2 regions of the Variovorax sp. HW608 genome follow, and region 1 is predicted to be linked to the other one. Evidence: riboswitches for the same ligand, from Rfam matches in the RefSeq annotation. Region 1 holds a riboswitch; the other holds the start of a gene.
The links. Region 1 has a riboswitch for glycine ahead of gcvT (glycine cleavage system aminomethyltransferase GcvT). Riboswitches for the same ligand answer to the same signal wherever they lie in the genome.
Positions count from the first base shown of each region.

Region 1 (7,439 bases):
GGGCAGCTCGCGTGCGCCGTGCACGTCATCGGCGAGCGGTGGCTGGTCCTCGTCCTGCCTGCGATGCCTGCGCCTTGCCATTCGGTCCTCGCTCGTCGGCTGCGCCCGTCATTCGGCGGTGGTCGCCAGGATGAGCCGGGTGGTTTCCTCCGGCGCGTCCCAGTGCGGATAGTGGCCGCAATGCTCGAACCAGTGGATGTGCGCATCCGGGAAGAGCCGCAGGGCACGCTGCGCCTGCCTCGGAAAACAGATCCGGTCGCAGCGCCCCCAGCCGATCACGAGGCGCTTCTTCAGGCCCCCCGCAGCAAGGCCTTCGACGGGTGCGGCCCGCATGAGACCCCCGAGCATGGCGCCGAACGACGCCGCGCCGGCGCGGCCGCGCATTTCCTCCAGCGCCTGCGAAGCCGAAAGACGCGCCGGCTGCGCCGAGAGCTGCTTCAGGACCAGGCTGCGCGACCAGCCGTGCCTGGTGATCGCCGGCATCGGCTGATTCATGAGCTGCGCGACGCGCCACCAGAAACAGACCGAGGCGCCATACGAATAGCGCTCCCAGCCGGCCCAGAACCCCACCGGGCCGAGCGCGACGACCGCCCCGAGCAGGCCGCCGCGCCGCGCCAGTTCGAGTACGAGACGCGCGCCCACCGAGTTGCCCACCGCATCGGTGCCGACCAGTTCGTGTTCCCGCAGGAACTGCGCCACGGCATCGGACATCGTGCGGATCGACACCTCGCCGGACAACGCCGGGCTCTTGCCGAAGCCCGGCAGATCGATCGCCGTGACGCTGCGCTCGGCGGCCAGCGGCCCCAGGATCGCTCGCCACGAACGCCAATTGCCGCCCAGCCCGTGAACGAGCAGCAACGGCTTGCCTTCGCCGTGGCGAACGTAATTGATGAGCACTCCTTCAGTTTGCGTTCAGCCGGGCCAGTGCCGGCATCGGCCCGGCGCACGACACGCTGTAGGAAAAGGCCTCGGACTCCGACGAACGCCCACTGGCGCGCCCGGCGCCCCGGCCGATACACTCGATCGATGAAGCCGCTGCGCCGCGTCTGGTTCACCGCCCTCGCCTGCCTGGGTTTCCTGTGGGGCGCCGCACCGTCGCACGCCCAGCAGGACACCCTGCGCGTCGGCTCCAAGCGGTTCACCGAGTCGTACATCCTCGCCGAGGTCCTGGCGCAGACCGCCGCGCCGCAGCTGCCGGCCCCGCCGGTGGTGCGGCAGGGGCTGGGCAATACCGCCATCGTCTACGAGGCGCTGAACTCCGGCGGCATCGACCTCTATGCCGAATACACCGGGACCATCGCGCTGGAGATCCTCAAGGGCAACGGATCGATGACGCTCGAGCAGATGAACGCCGCGCTGCGCCCGCTCGGCCTGGGCGCGGCGATCCCGCTGGGCTTCAACGACGGCTACGCGCTCGCGATGCGCGCGGCGGACGCGGACCGGCTTTCCATCCGCCGCCTCAGCGATCTGGCGAACCACCCCGAACTGAAGCTGGGCCTGTCGAACGAGTTCATCGGCCGCGCCGACGGCTGGCAGGGGCTGGCCGAACGCTATGGCTTCAAGCAGACGCCGACCGGCCTCGACCACGGCCTGGCCTACGACGCCATCGCCGCCAAGCAGATCGACGTGATGGACATCTACACCACCGACGCCAAGATCGACCGTCTCGGCCTGCGCGTGCTGGAGGACGACCGGCGCTACTTCCCCCGCTACGACGCGGTGGTGCTCTACCGGCTCGACCTGCCCGGGCGCTGGCCCGCGGCGTGGGCGGCCTTGCAGAAGCTCGAAGGCCGCATCGACGAGCGCGCGATGATCGCGATGAATGCGCGCGCCGAACTGAACGGCGTGGGCTTCGATGCCATCGGGCGCGATTTCCTCGCGCAAGGCAAGGCACAGGCGCCCGCCGGCGCGGCGGCATCCGGGGACGCGGCCGCGCGCGGCTTCACCGCCAAGCTGTTCGGCCCCGACCTCGGCCGCCTCGCACGCCAGCACCTGCTGCTGGTCGCGCTCTCGGTCGGGCTCGCGATCCTGATCGCGGTGCCGCTCGGCATCCTGGTGTTTCCGCATCTGCGCGCCCGCGCGGTGGTGCTCGGGCTCACCGGCCTCTTGCAGACCATTCCGTCGCTCGCGCTGCTGGCGATCCTGATTTCGCTGGTCGGCGTGATCGGCACCCTGCCCGCGCTGATCGCCCTCACCCTCTATTCGCTGCTGCCGATCATGCGCAACACGGTCACCGGGCTGGCCGAAGTCCCGTCCGGGCTGCGCATGGCCGGCACCGCGCTCGGCATGAGCGCCGGGCAAAGCCTGCGGCTGGTGCAACTGCCACTGGCGCTGCCCACCATCCTGGCCGGCGTGCGGACCGCGACCACCATCGCGATCGGCACCGCGACCATCGCCGCCTTCATCGGCGCGGGCGGCTTCGGCGAGCGGATCGTGACCGGCCTCGCGCTCAACGACCGGCAACTGCTCGCCGCCGGCGCCATTCCGGCGGCGGCACTGGCGCTGCTGAGCGAAGCGTTCTTCGAATTCGTCGAATACATCACGCGGCGGCGGGACTGAGCCCCGGGGCTTCACGAGGCTGTCACGCGGCGGCTCGATGCTGCTGCGTTCTGTTTCGAATCCGCCAGTCCCCATGTTTCTCATCAAGACCGACAAGGCTCGCCAGGAACTCCAACCCGGCCGTCGAACGCTGGGCCAGCGCGAGCGCGCGCTGCTGCTGATGTCGGATGGACAACGCTCGCTCACCGATTTCGGCGAACTCTTCGGCGGCCGCGATGAAGCCGGGCGCGTGGTCTCGCATCTGCTGCAGGAAGGCTATCTGCGCCGCCGCGATGCCGAGCCCGCGCCGGCGTCCATGTCCGAATCCATGTCCGAATCCATGGCCGAAATCAAGGCCGGGGCCGAGCCGGAGTCCGCCGCCATTGCGGACACCTTCGACGGCAAGCGTTCGCTCGCCACCACGCGCATGTTCCTCTTCGACCTGTGCGAACGCATGTTCGTGCGGCGGGACCCGGTGCTGGCCGAGCAGTTCCGCGAGATGCTGCGCGAATCGCGCGATCGCGAGACCATGCTGACCGTCGCATCCGCCATGCTCGAGGAGGTCGAAAAGCTCGCCGGCGCCGAGCGCGCGGTGTCGATTCGCGAGCGCATCGACAAGCTGCTTCCGGCACAGCAGCTTCACTGAATTCGAGAGCGACCGGTCCGGCGATCCCTTACACTCGCCGGGTCAGGAGAGAGCCCCGCCAGGCGGGGCCGCCGAAGGCGCAGGTCCCCGTGTTGCAAGGGGCCCGAACGCTCAGGCAAAAGGACTGACGAAGCGCCCTCTTCCGGGCGTTTCCTTGCTGGAGAGAGACGGCCCGCCCCGCACCGACGGAATGGCGGAATCGTCCACCGAAGGAGCAAACCCCGATCGTGGGGTGAATCTCTCAGGTAAAGCGGACAGCAGGGGTGGCCCATGGCTCCGGTCATGGATCCGGACTGCCCCTTTGCCTTTGGAGAACGCCTTGGCTTCCGCATCGACCGACGAACTTCTGAAGACCCCGCTCCACGCCCTGCACGTGGAGCTCGGCGCGCGCATGGTGCCTTTCGCGGGCTATTCGATGCCCGTGCAGTACCCGGGCGGCCTCATGGCCGAGCACAAGCACACCCGCGAAGCCGCCGGCCTGTTCGACATTTCCCACATGGGCCAGCTGCGGCTGGTCGGCCCCGACGCGGCGGCCGCCTTCGAGACCCTGATGCCGGTCGACGTGGCCGGTCTCGCGCCGGGCAAGCAGCGCTACGGCCTGCTGCTGAACGACGACGGCGGCATCCTCGACGACCTGATGTTCTTCAACGAAGGCCAGGATTCGTGGTTCGTGGTGGTCAACGGCGCCTGCAAGCAGGCCGACATCGCGCACATCAGCGCGAAGATCGGCAAGCGCTGCCAGGTCATTCCGATGCCCGACCACGCATTGCTCGCGCTGCAGGGGCCGCAGGCGGCATCCACGCTCGCACGGCTGTCGCCCGGCATCGAGCAGTTCGTCTTCATGACCGGCGGCGCGGTGCGCATCGGCGGCATCGCGGCCTTCGCCACGCGCAGCGGCTACACCGGTGAGGACGGCTTCGAGATCTCCGTCGCCGCGGCCGACGCCGAGCGGCTCGCGCGGCTGCTGCTCGCACAGCCCGAAGTCAAACCCATCGGTCTCGGCGCACGCAATTCGCTGCGGCTCGAAGCCGGCCTCTGCCTCTACGGCAACGACATCGACGAGACCACCACGCCGGTCGAAGCCGCGCTCGGCTGGGCGATGCAGAAAGTCCGCCGCACGGGCGGCGCGCGCGAAGGCGGCTTCCCGGGCGCCGCGAAGATCCTCGCGCAGCTCACCGCATCGAACGGCACGGCCGGCCATCTCGACCACCACACGCTCGTGCGCAAGCGCGTGGGCCTCGTCGCACTGGAGCGCATCCCGGTGCGCGACGGCACGCTGCTCGAATCCTTCGAAGGCGCAGCCATCGGCCATGTCACGAGCGGCCTGCTCGGTCCGACGGTCGACCGGCCGATCGCCATGGGCTACGTCGCGCTCGCCTATGCCGAGCCGGGCACCCGCATCCAGGCCATCGTTCGGGGCAAGCCGGTGCCGATGGAAGTCAGCACCATGCCTTTCGTTCCCGCGCGCTACTACCGGGGCTGAAGCCCCACGCCTTCACCCGTCTTTTCATCAAGGAGCTTTGTTCATGACCACCAAGTACACCAAGGATCACGAGTGGGTCCGCACCGAGTCGGATGCGGCGCTCGTCACCGTCGGCATCACTGTCCACGCACAGGATGCGCTCGGCGACGTGGTCTTCGTCGATCTGCCGGAGGTGGGCCAGTCCTTCGCCCAGGGCGAGGTGGCCGGTGTGGTCGAGTCGGTGAAGGCGGCGGCGGACGTGTTCATGCCCGTTGCCGGCGAAATCACCGAAGTCAACGAAGCGCTGCGCGCCGATCCGTCGCTGGCCAACAGCGCGCCGATGGAAGGCGGCTGGTTCTTCAAGGCACGTGTGAGCGATCCGGCAGAGCTCGATGCGCTGCTCGACGAAACCGCCTACGAGAAGTTCTCCTCCGAAGCCTGAGCCGCTCCGCACCTTTTTTCCGATCTCCACATGTCGACGCCCGTCCTTCCCCTCACCCCCTCGCTCGGCGATCTCGAGAACGCCGATGAATTCATCGCCCGCCACATCGGGATCGAAGCCCAGGACGAAGCGCGCATGCTGCCGGCCATCGGTTCCGCCACGCGTGCCGAACTGATCGACGGCATCGTGCCGCCGGCCATCCGGCGCGCCAGGCCGATGCGGCTGCCGGCCGCGATCACCGAAGCGGAGGCACTGGCCGAACTCAAGGCCATCGCGGCGAAGAACAAGGTCGCGAAGAGCTACATCGGCCAGGGCTACTACGGCACGCACACGCCGGGCGTGATCCTGCGCAACGTGCTGGAGAACCCGGCCTGGTACACCGCCTACACGCCCTACCAGGCCGAGATCTCGCAGGGCCGGATGGAAGCGCTGGTCAACTTCCAGACGATGGTGTGCGACCTCACCGGGATGGCGATCGCCAACGCGTCGATGCTCGACGAAGCGACCGCCGCGGCCGAGGCGATGACGCTCGCGCGCCGCAGCGTGAAGAGCAAGAGCAACGTCTTCCTGGTCTCGGGCGACTGCCATCCGCAGACCATCGAAGTCATCAAGACGCGCGCCGCGCCGCTCGGCATCGAGGTGCGCGTGAGCACGGTGTCCGAGACGCTGCCGCACCTGATGGCGAGCTGCGAATTCTTCGGCGTGCTCGCGCAGTACCCGGCCACCACGGGCCATGTGCACGACCTGCGGCCGCTTGCCGGCCACGCGCATCAGTTCGACGCGGCCTTCTGCGTCGCGGCCGACCTGCTCGCGCTCACGATGCTGACGCCGCCGGGCGAATGGGACGCCGACATCGTCTGCGGCACCACGCAGCGCTTGGGCATGCCGATGGGCAACGGCGGCCCGCATGCGGCTTACCTGGCCTGTCGCGACGACTTCAAGCGCTCGCTGCCGGGCCGCATCGTCGGCGTCAGCATCGATACGCATGGCGCGCCGGCCTTGCGGCTCGCGCTGCAGACGCGCGAGCAGCACATCCGCCGCGAGAAAGCCACGTCGAACATCTGCACCGCGCAGGTGCTGCCGGCGGTAATCGCGAGCATGTACGCCGTCTATCACGGCCCCGAAGGCCTCAAGCGCATCGCCCAGCGCGTGGCCGCGCTGACCGCCGTGCTCGCGCAAGGGCTCGAACAGATGGGCCGCGAGCTGGTCAACACCACCGCCTTCGACACGCTCACCGTCAAGACCGGCGATGACACCGCGAAGATCGTCGAGCGCGCCGAAGCGGCCAGCATCAACCTCGGGCAGCGCGTGCAGAACCACCTGGGCATCTCGCTCGACGAGACCACCACGCGCGCCGACATCGAGACGCTGTGGGCGCTCTTCGTGCCGGCCGGCACGCCGATGCCGCGCTTCGAGGAACTGGCCGCCCGCGTGAGCTCGCGCATCCCCGAGGACCTGCGGCGCAGCTCGGCGTTCCTCACGCATCCGGTCTTCAACACGCACAAGAGCGAGACCGCGATGCTGCGCTACATCCGCAGCCTCGGCGACAAGGACCTCGCGCTCGACCGCAGCATGATCCCGCTCGGCAGCTGCACGATGAAGCTCAACGCGACCAGCGAGATGATCCCCATCACCTGGCCCGAATTCGCGAACATCCATCCCTTCGCACCGGCCGGGCAGCGCCTGGGTTACGACCAGCTCGACAAGCAGTTGCGCGCCTGGCTGTGCGAAGCCACCGGCTACGCCGGCATCAGCCTGCAGCCCAACGCGGGCTCGCAGGGCGAATACGCGGGCCTGCTCGCGATCAAGGCGTTTCACGAAGCGAAGGGACAAGGCCATCGCAACGTCTGCCTGATCCCGTTCTCGGCGCACGGCACCAACCCCGCGAGTGCGCACATGGTCGGCATGAAGGTGGTGGTCACCGCCTGCGACGCCGAAGGCAACGTGGACATCGACGACCTCAAGCGCGCCTGCGAGACGCACAGCGACAAGCTGGCCGCGGTGATGATCACCTACCCCAGCACCCACGGCGTGTTCGAGACGCGCGTCAAGGAGCTGTGCGAGATCGTCCATGCCCACGGCGGCCGCGTGTATGTCGATGGCGCCAACATGAATGCGCTGGTCGGCATCGCCGCACCGGGCGAATTCGGCGGCGACGTGAGCCACCTGAACCTGCACAAGACCTTCTGCATCCCGCACGGCGGCGGCGGGCCGGGCGTGGGTCCGGTGTGCGTCGTGGAAGACCTCGTGCCCTATCTGCCGGGCCACGCGACCGGCGGCATCGCCTCGAGTGGCGTGGGCGCGGTGTCGGCTGCACCGCTGGGCAACGCGGCGGTGCTGCCGATCAGCTG
Region 1 is NZ_LT607803.1:6,696,001-6,703,439, forward strand. It holds gene VAR608DRAFT_RS31735 (ROK family protein) at 1-81, opposite strand, end outside; gene VAR608DRAFT_RS31740 (alpha/beta fold hydrolase) at 109-897, opposite strand; gene VAR608DRAFT_RS31745 (ABC transporter permease/substrate-binding protein) at 1,027-2,559, shown strand; gene VAR608DRAFT_RS31750 (hypothetical protein) at 2,633-3,184, shown strand; glycine riboswitch at 3,226-3,313, shown strand; glycine riboswitch at 3,332-3,452, shown strand; gene gcvT (glycine cleavage system aminomethyltransferase GcvT) at 3,504-4,667, shown strand; gene gcvH (glycine cleavage system protein GcvH) at 4,711-5,088, shown strand; gene gcvP (aminomethyl-transferring glycine dehydrogenase) at 5,119-7,439, shown strand, end outside.

Region 2 (7,439 bases), 3.5 Mb from region 1:
AAGGCGAATACCGCAGCGCTGCTGCGCGGAGGTTACCCAATGAGCACCACCGCCGACCTGGTCGTCGCCCTCAAGAACGAACTCAAGAACGCCCGGATGACCTACGCGGATCTCGCCAAGTCGCTCGACATGGCCGAATCCAGCGTCAAGCGGATGCTCGCCAAGGGCGACATGCCGCTCACCCGGGTCGATGCGATCTGCCGGACGCTGAAGATCGACTTCGCCGAGCTCGCGCGGCGCGTGGCGGATTCGCAGCCGCTGCTCAAGGAACTCACGCTGGAGCAGGAAAAGGCCGTCATCGCGGACAAGAAGCTGCTCCTGATCGCGATCTGCGTGCTGAGCCAGTGGACGCTGGAGCAGATCGTGGCGGCCTATCGCATCAGCGAGGCCGAATGCATCGGCTACCTCGCGCAACTGGACCGGATCGGCATCATCGAGCTGCGCCCGCTCAACCGGTATCGCCTGAAGCTCGCCAAGACCTTCCGCTGGCGCCCGCACGGGCCGGTGATGGACTTCTTCCGCGAGAACGTGGTGCTCGACTATTACCGCGGCGGCTTCGACGGCCCCGCCGAGGGCCTGCTGCTGGTGCACGGGCAGATCAGCAAATCGCTCGCGCCGGCCTTTCTGGACCGGCTCCAGCGCGTCGCGCAGGACTTCGCGCAGCAGCACCAGACCGACCAGAAGCTGCCGCCGAAAGAGCGCGAGGGCTATACCCTGCTGCTCGGCATGCGCAACTGGGAGTTCGAGCTATTCACCCGGCTGCGGCGGGGCTGATCCCGGCCCGTCACAGACAGAAACCGGTTTCCTCGATAAGATTCAGCCCGCAGAAAAGCGGACGGCACCCGTCCCACCGTTGGCGCAACCTCCCATGAACGCTCAAGGTGAACCGCAGCGCGGTTCGTAGACTGCCCTCTATTGACCCATGCCGACTGGAGAGACGCCACACCGACGTGGCGCACCGAAGGAGCAAGTCCGCTGCATGCCGCAGCCGATGAATCTCTCAGGTAAAGAAGACAGAGGGAGCGGCAAAAACTGAACCCCCGGTCCCGACGCTCCGCACAGTGAGTGCTCGCCCCGGCCGTTCATGCCCTCCCAAAAGGAATCGGACATGCGCGTGGTTGTACTCGGCGCCGGCCTGCACGGCGTCACGACGGCCTATTACCTGCAGCAGCTCGGTCACGAGGTGATCGTCATCGATCGCCATGCGACGCCAGCGGCGAAGGCCCGGGGCCGGGTCCCTTCCGGCGAGCCCGCGGCATCGACCGATTCGGCTTCAGCCTCGATGCCGGCGCGGCCTGCCCCGGGACGCTGGTTGCGCCTTCGCACCGCCCTCCGCCGCCGCTTTGGAAGCCTGCTCGACCGCGCGGTGGTGCCGCCCAGGAGCAATCCGCTCGATCACCTGGTCCGTCTCGCGGTCTACAGCCGCCAGAGCGCCCATGCGCTGCGCGACGAGTCCGGCATGCCGCCGCGCCCGCGCTCGACCGGACAGATGACCCTCTACACCGATGCCGAGGTGTTCCGGGGGCGTATCGAACGGAACGCGCATTGGTCGGAACTGGGCTGCGAGGAGCGCCTGCTGTCGGCCGGCGAGGCCATCGACATGGAGCCTTCGCTGCAACTCATGGCCGACAGCCTCGCCGGCGCGACCTACTCGCCCGACGACCCGGCGCGTGATCCTGCGCAGTTCGCGGCGGGCATCGTCTTCCTTTGCCGCGCGGCCGGCGTGCGCTTCATGATGAAGCACACCGTGGTCTCGCTGAAGGAGCGCAACGGCCGCATCGACCACGTCGAGTTTCTGGATCCGCAGGGCGAGCCGGTGATCGTGCGCGCGCAGTCCTATGTGCTCGCGCTCGGCGCATCGAGCGTGCCGCATGCCGAGCACCTGGGCATCGACATGCCGCTGCGCTTCGTGCGCGAGTACGTGGTCACGCTGCCCGTCAAGGACCTCTCGATCGCGCCCCGCCTGTCGCTGCACGACCGCCAGGGCAGGCTGCGCATCCGGCGGCTGGAGAACGCGCATGGGCACCACCTGCGCATCACCTCCACCGTCCGCGTCAACGACGACGAGGAGAACGAGCCCGATTCGGACCGCTTCGCCGCGATCCTGCGCCGCGTCGAGACCCTGTTCCCGGGCGTGGGCGATGCGAGCCGCGCGTCGCTCGAAACCGCGATGCACGCGGTCACCAGCAACCGCTTGCCGATGATCGGCAAGACGCGGCTGCCGAACCTGTTCCTCAACACCGCGCCCGGCACCCCGAGCTGGACCAACGCGATCGGGGCAGGCAAGTCCATCGCGCGCATCGTGAGCGGGCTGCGCCCCGAACTCGACTTCGCCTTCCGCGGCCTATAGGGTGTCTTCGAAGGGTGAACACGCCCTTGTAGCCGTTCGGCGGCGAAGCCCCTACAATCGCCGCACTTGCAGGAGAGCGGGCCGCGAAAGCGGCTCCACCGAAGGCGCAAACTCCCATAAACGCTCAGGTCGGCTCGCCACGAGCCTGTACTGCAATCAACTGTCAGAGCCGTCTGGAGAGCCATCACGCCATGTGATGCACCGAAGGAGCAAGCCCTGTTGCGGGTGCAACGGGCGAATCTCTCAGGTACCGAGGACAGGGGGAGCGGCAACTTGGACGCAATCCGGTTGCTTTTCTTTTTTCACGGCACCGGTTTCCGTTTCGTCCAAGCGCTGCAACCTTTAAAGGGTTCTGAAATGCGCGTGATCGTTCTCGGCGCCGGCCTGCTCGGCGTGACCTCGGCTTATTACCTCCAGCAACTCGGCCACGAAGTGACCGTGATCGACCGACAGGCCACCCCGGCCGCCGAAACCAGCTTCGCCAACGGCGGCCAGATCTCGGTGAGCCATGCCGAGCCGTGGGCCAATCCCAGCGCACCGCTCAAGGTGTTGCAATGGCTCGGCAAGGAAGACGCGCCGCTGCTCTTTCGCCTGCGCGCCGACGTGCGGCAATGGCTCTGGGGATTGCAGTTCCTGCGCGAATGCACCCCGGCGCGCACCCGTCACAACATCGAGCAGATCGTGCGCCTGGGCACCTACAGCCGCGACACGCTGCAGCAATTGCGCCGCGACACCGGCATCGGCTACGAGCAGCGCACGCAAGGGATCCTGCACTTCTATACGAACCAGAAGGAATTCGACGGCGCGCTCGAGCCGGCCGAGCAGATGCGCGCCCTCGGTTGCGAGCGCCGCGTGATCTCCGCCGACGAGGCCGTTGCGATCGAACCCGCGCTGGCCCACATCCGTGCGCAGCTCGCCGGCGCCACCTACACCGCCGAGGACGAATCGGGCGACGCCAACCGCTTCGCCCGCGAACTCGTGAAGCTCGCCGAGGCGGCCGGCGTGCGCTTCCTCATGAGCCACACCGTGACCGCGTTGCGCGAAGCCGGCGGCCGCATCGACCACGTCGAAGCCACCGACAGCGAAGGCCGCTTCCAGCGCATCCGCGGCGACGCCTACGTGCTCGCGATGGGCTCGCTCAGCCCGCTCTACGCGGCGCCGCTGGGCATCCGGCTGCCGATCTATCCGGCCAAGGGCTACTCGGTGACGATGCCGGTGATCGATCCGTCGAAGGCGCACCAGGTGTCGCTGACCGACGATGAGTTCAAGCTCGTCTTCTCGCGCTACACCTCGGCCACCGGCGACCGCCTGCGCATCGCCGGCACGGCGGAGCTCAACGGCTACGACCGCGACCTCAACCGCGTGCGCTGTGAAGCGATCGTGCGGCGGGTGGAGCAGCTCTTCCCCGGCGCGGGCGATGCGTCGAAGGCGCAGTTCTGGACCGGCCTGCGCCCCGCTACGCCGAGCAACGTGCCGCTGATCGGCGCCACGAAGCTTGCGAACCTGTTCCTGAACACCGGCCACGGCACGCTCGGATGGACGCATGCCTGCGGCTCCGGCAAATCGATCGCGCGCATCGTGAGCGGGCTCGCGCCCGAGGTGGACTTCGCGTTCACCGGCCTCAGCAGGGCTCAGTCGTCGGCGGTGAAGACCGTCAGCACGCCGGTGTAGCCGTAGAGGTGGTGCCGCGCGATCTCGCCGGCGGCGAAGAAGCCGACCAGCGGCACGTCGCCGAGCGCATGGCGCACGATCTGCAGCTCCGCGTTCGGCGCCCCGAAGTGCGGGCCGCCGCGCCCCGAGCAGCTCACGTACACCGCCCCCGCGACGCGACGCGCCGGATGCGGTGCCGCGCCGGTTTCCGAGCCGGCGACTGCGCGCGCGGTGGCGAGCGTCTGCTCCTCGGGCTCCAGCTCCTCGCGGATCTCGGCGCAGACGCGCATGAGATCGGAACGCGCGGCCTGAGCGTTGCGCCGGCAGAAGGTCATGCGCATGCCGGGCTCGACGACGTCGGCGATCGCCACGCCGCGCCGCGTCGGATCGAGGCCGATGATGTGCCGCACCCGCACGTCGGAGCCGAGGTCGCGCGTGCGATGGACCCGATCGCTGCCGGCCTCGGCGAGGCCCACCAGCGTCGCGCGCACCGCGGCGATCGCCTCCTCGGGCTCGTCGAGCGAAACATGGAGATCGTCCAGCAGCACGTCGAGCGCCGGCAGGCCGTCGAGTTCGAGCAGCAGGTTGCCGTCGGCCTGCGTGATCTCGCGCTCGCCCGACACCGGCTGGCAGCCCTGCGTGACACGCGACACCAGCCGCACGCCTTCGCCGAAGACCACGCCCGACAGGCCGCCCTGGAACACCCCGCCATGGGCGCCGTGGCCCGGAATGTTGCCGTTGCCGCCGACCGCGAACTGCAACGATCCGGCGCGGCCCGACGAGAGGCCGCCGAAGAGGTAGCCGGTGTCGGTGCGCTCCGCCATCTCGGCGATCAGCTCGGCGAGCTCGGGCGTGCGCGGGTCGGCATGGACGAGCGCCGTGTGCGCCGAGAAACCGCTCGTCTCGGTGCTCGCGAGCGGCGCCACGCCGGAAAACACGCGGTACTGGTCGCTCGGCAGCTCGCACAGCATCACGCTGAGCGCGGGCTCGTCGAAATACTCGGCATTGTTGGCCGCCACGCCGACCCCCACGGTGCCCGACCAGTCGGTGATCTCGGGCAGCTCCGCGCTCAGGTGATCGAGGATCTCCTGCGCATCGGCCGAATAGTGGTCGGTGACGTAGAGCAGCCCCAGCGTCGGCGAATGCGCGTAGTCGGGCAACGCCATCTGTGCCCGCAGTTGCGCGAGCACCAGCCCCGCAGCCATGCGCCATTGCGGATGGGTGGCGTGGCCTGAAGGAAACAGCTTCATGGGCTTCGCTTTCTCTCGCGGGAAGGAATACGGTGCCGGCCTCAGCGCGCCCGCTTGCGCGCCGGAGCCGGCGTCTTGCCGGCAGCGGCGGCGCCCTGGCCGCCGGCTGATGTCGACTTGCTGCCTGCCGCGGCGGCGGGCTTCTTCGCGGACTTGGCCGCCGGGGCCTTTTGCGCCGCCGCGCCGGACGACGGCTGCGCCATCGCCGGCATCTTCAGATGCGCGGCTTCCTGCAGGGCCGCGCTCGCGATCTGCTGGAACTGCTGCGTCAGCGCGCCCCACCATTGCAGCGGGTCCACCACGCCTGCCCCGTCGCCCGCTGCGGCGCTGCCGTTGCCGCCTGCGCGCGCGCGCCGGGACGGCTTCGCCGCCGCCTCGGTTTCTTCGGCGTCCGCGGCCGGCTCGGCTTTCTTCGGCTCCGCCTTGGGTGCGGGGGCCGGCGCGGGCTCCGGCGCGGCCGCGGCCTGCCGCGTGAAGACGCTCGCGAGATCCTCCATCTGCACGTTCATGCCGCGCAGCGTGGAGAGGGTCATCTTCTGCACCTCGAGCGCCTGGATGGTGGCCTTGAGCGCATGGCCGTTCTGTTCGAGCCAGAACTGCACGGTCCTCAGTTCCTGGATGCGCTTGTCGACCTCTTCGACGCTCAGCGTCGGCGCGACCCAACTCGCAAGACTCGGCATGCCGGGCGTCACGCCCGCCGCCGCGCTTCCGCCGGCCAGGTTCTTGAGGAAGTCGAATCCGGGAACGAACTGGCTGAAGGCGAAAGGCTTGCTCGTGTCGCTCATGGACGGCTCCGGAGGTGAGTTGTTGTGCGGGCAGCTTACTCCAAGCAGGTGGCGTTTTGGGCCGCCCGCGCCGCCCTCTGTCGTCAATGCTTGTGCTCGCCGGCCGCGGCCGCTCCGGCGGCGGTCTGCACCGGCACCTTGATCTCGAGCGAGCTCTTCCGTCCCTTGGCGTCTTCGAAGAGCAGCGTCAGCGGCACGCTCGTTCCATTGGCGAGCGGCTGCTTCAGGTCCATCAGCATCAGGTGGGAGCCGCCCGGCTTGAGCTCGACCGTCTGCCGCGCCGGAAGGTCCAGACTCGGCAGACCGCGCATGCGCATGGTGTCGCCTTCCATCTTCATCTCGTGGACTTCGGCGACGCCGGCGGCCGGCGTGGAGGCGCCGACGAGGCGCGTGCCGGACGGTGCGTTGAGCTTCATGAAGGCGCCGGTGCCGCTCTGGCCGGGCACCGCAGCGCGGATCCATGCATCGCGCACGTCGACCGGCGCGACGCCGGCGGCCAGCACGTCGAGCCGCGCCGCCGGGCTGCCGAGGCCGGTGGTGGACGTGCCGCTGGCGGGGATCTGCGCCCAGTCGGCGCTGCCGACGTCGCAGTTCTGCAGCACCTTGAACCAGAGCACGCCCGGCGTGGCGGGCAGCTTGCCGCGCAGCACGAACTCGGCGCGCTCGCCGGTGGGCAGCGCGGCCTGGGCGTTCTCCGCCGTCCAGCGCACTTCGCCGCCGTTGTCGCCGGCCGGCGGCGCTTCGAGCTTCCAGCCCTTGCGCGCCTGCGCATCGGTGAAGGCGAAACCCTTGGGCAGCCGCACGGTGATGCCGGTTGTGCTCTTCGCGCCTTCACAGGCGTGGCCGACGCGGAAGGCGGCTTCGTAGTCGCTGCCGGCGGTGGCGCCGCCGGGCGGCAAGGTCACGTGCGCGAAGGCGCTGCCGCTGCCCGCGAGCACGATGCAGGCGGCGAGTTGGCGGATAGAGAAGGATGCGTTCATGGAAGTGTTCATCGGAGACTTTCGTGAAGTGTTCAATCGGAGGTCGTAGAGAAGACGGCTCCTCGGCGTCCGCGCGGGAACGCCGATCAATTGGGGGAACCGTCGCGGGCGCGCACGAGAGCACCACGCGAGGCGAAGCCGATCGATCTCAGAGCAGGCTGGGCGGGCCGCGCGCCGGCAGGGGCGCGGCGGTGGCCGCGGCAAGGCGCGCGGCCGGCATCGACCGAACCGCATGCGAGAGCGGCTGGGTCGATGGAAGCGAAATCACGGGAGAAGGCGGCGGCGCGCCGGCCACCATGCACAGCGCGCAATCGAAATGGGAGGCGCCCATTTCCTGGATGCCGTCATCGGTATGCACGACCACCTTCACCGCGCCAGTGCCGGAACAGAGAAGCTCCATGGCTTGCGGATGAACCACCGGCGA
Region 2 is NZ_LT607803.1:3,244,592-3,252,030, forward strand. It holds gene VAR608DRAFT_RS15165 (helix-turn-helix domain-containing protein) at 40-774, shown strand; glycine riboswitch at 920-1,027, shown strand; gene VAR608DRAFT_RS15170 (FAD-dependent oxidoreductase) at 1,109-2,350, shown strand; glycine riboswitch at 2,410-2,513, shown strand; glycine riboswitch at 2,514-2,620, shown strand; gene VAR608DRAFT_RS15175 (D-amino acid dehydrogenase) at 2,708-4,021, shown strand; gene VAR608DRAFT_RS15180 (FIST signal transduction protein) at 3,982-5,250, opposite strand; gene VAR608DRAFT_RS15185 (PhaM family polyhydroxyalkanoate granule multifunctional regulatory protein) at 5,292-6,035, opposite strand; gene VAR608DRAFT_RS38390 (copper chaperone PCu(A)C) at 6,119-7,015, opposite strand; gene VAR608DRAFT_RS15195 (hypothetical protein) at 7,164-7,439, opposite strand, start outside.
Region 2: it holds a riboswitch for glycine, as region 1 does, so the genes downstream of both, VAR608DRAFT_RS15175 (D-amino acid dehydrogenase) here and gcvT (glycine cleavage system aminomethyltransferase GcvT) in region 1, are expected to answer to the same signal.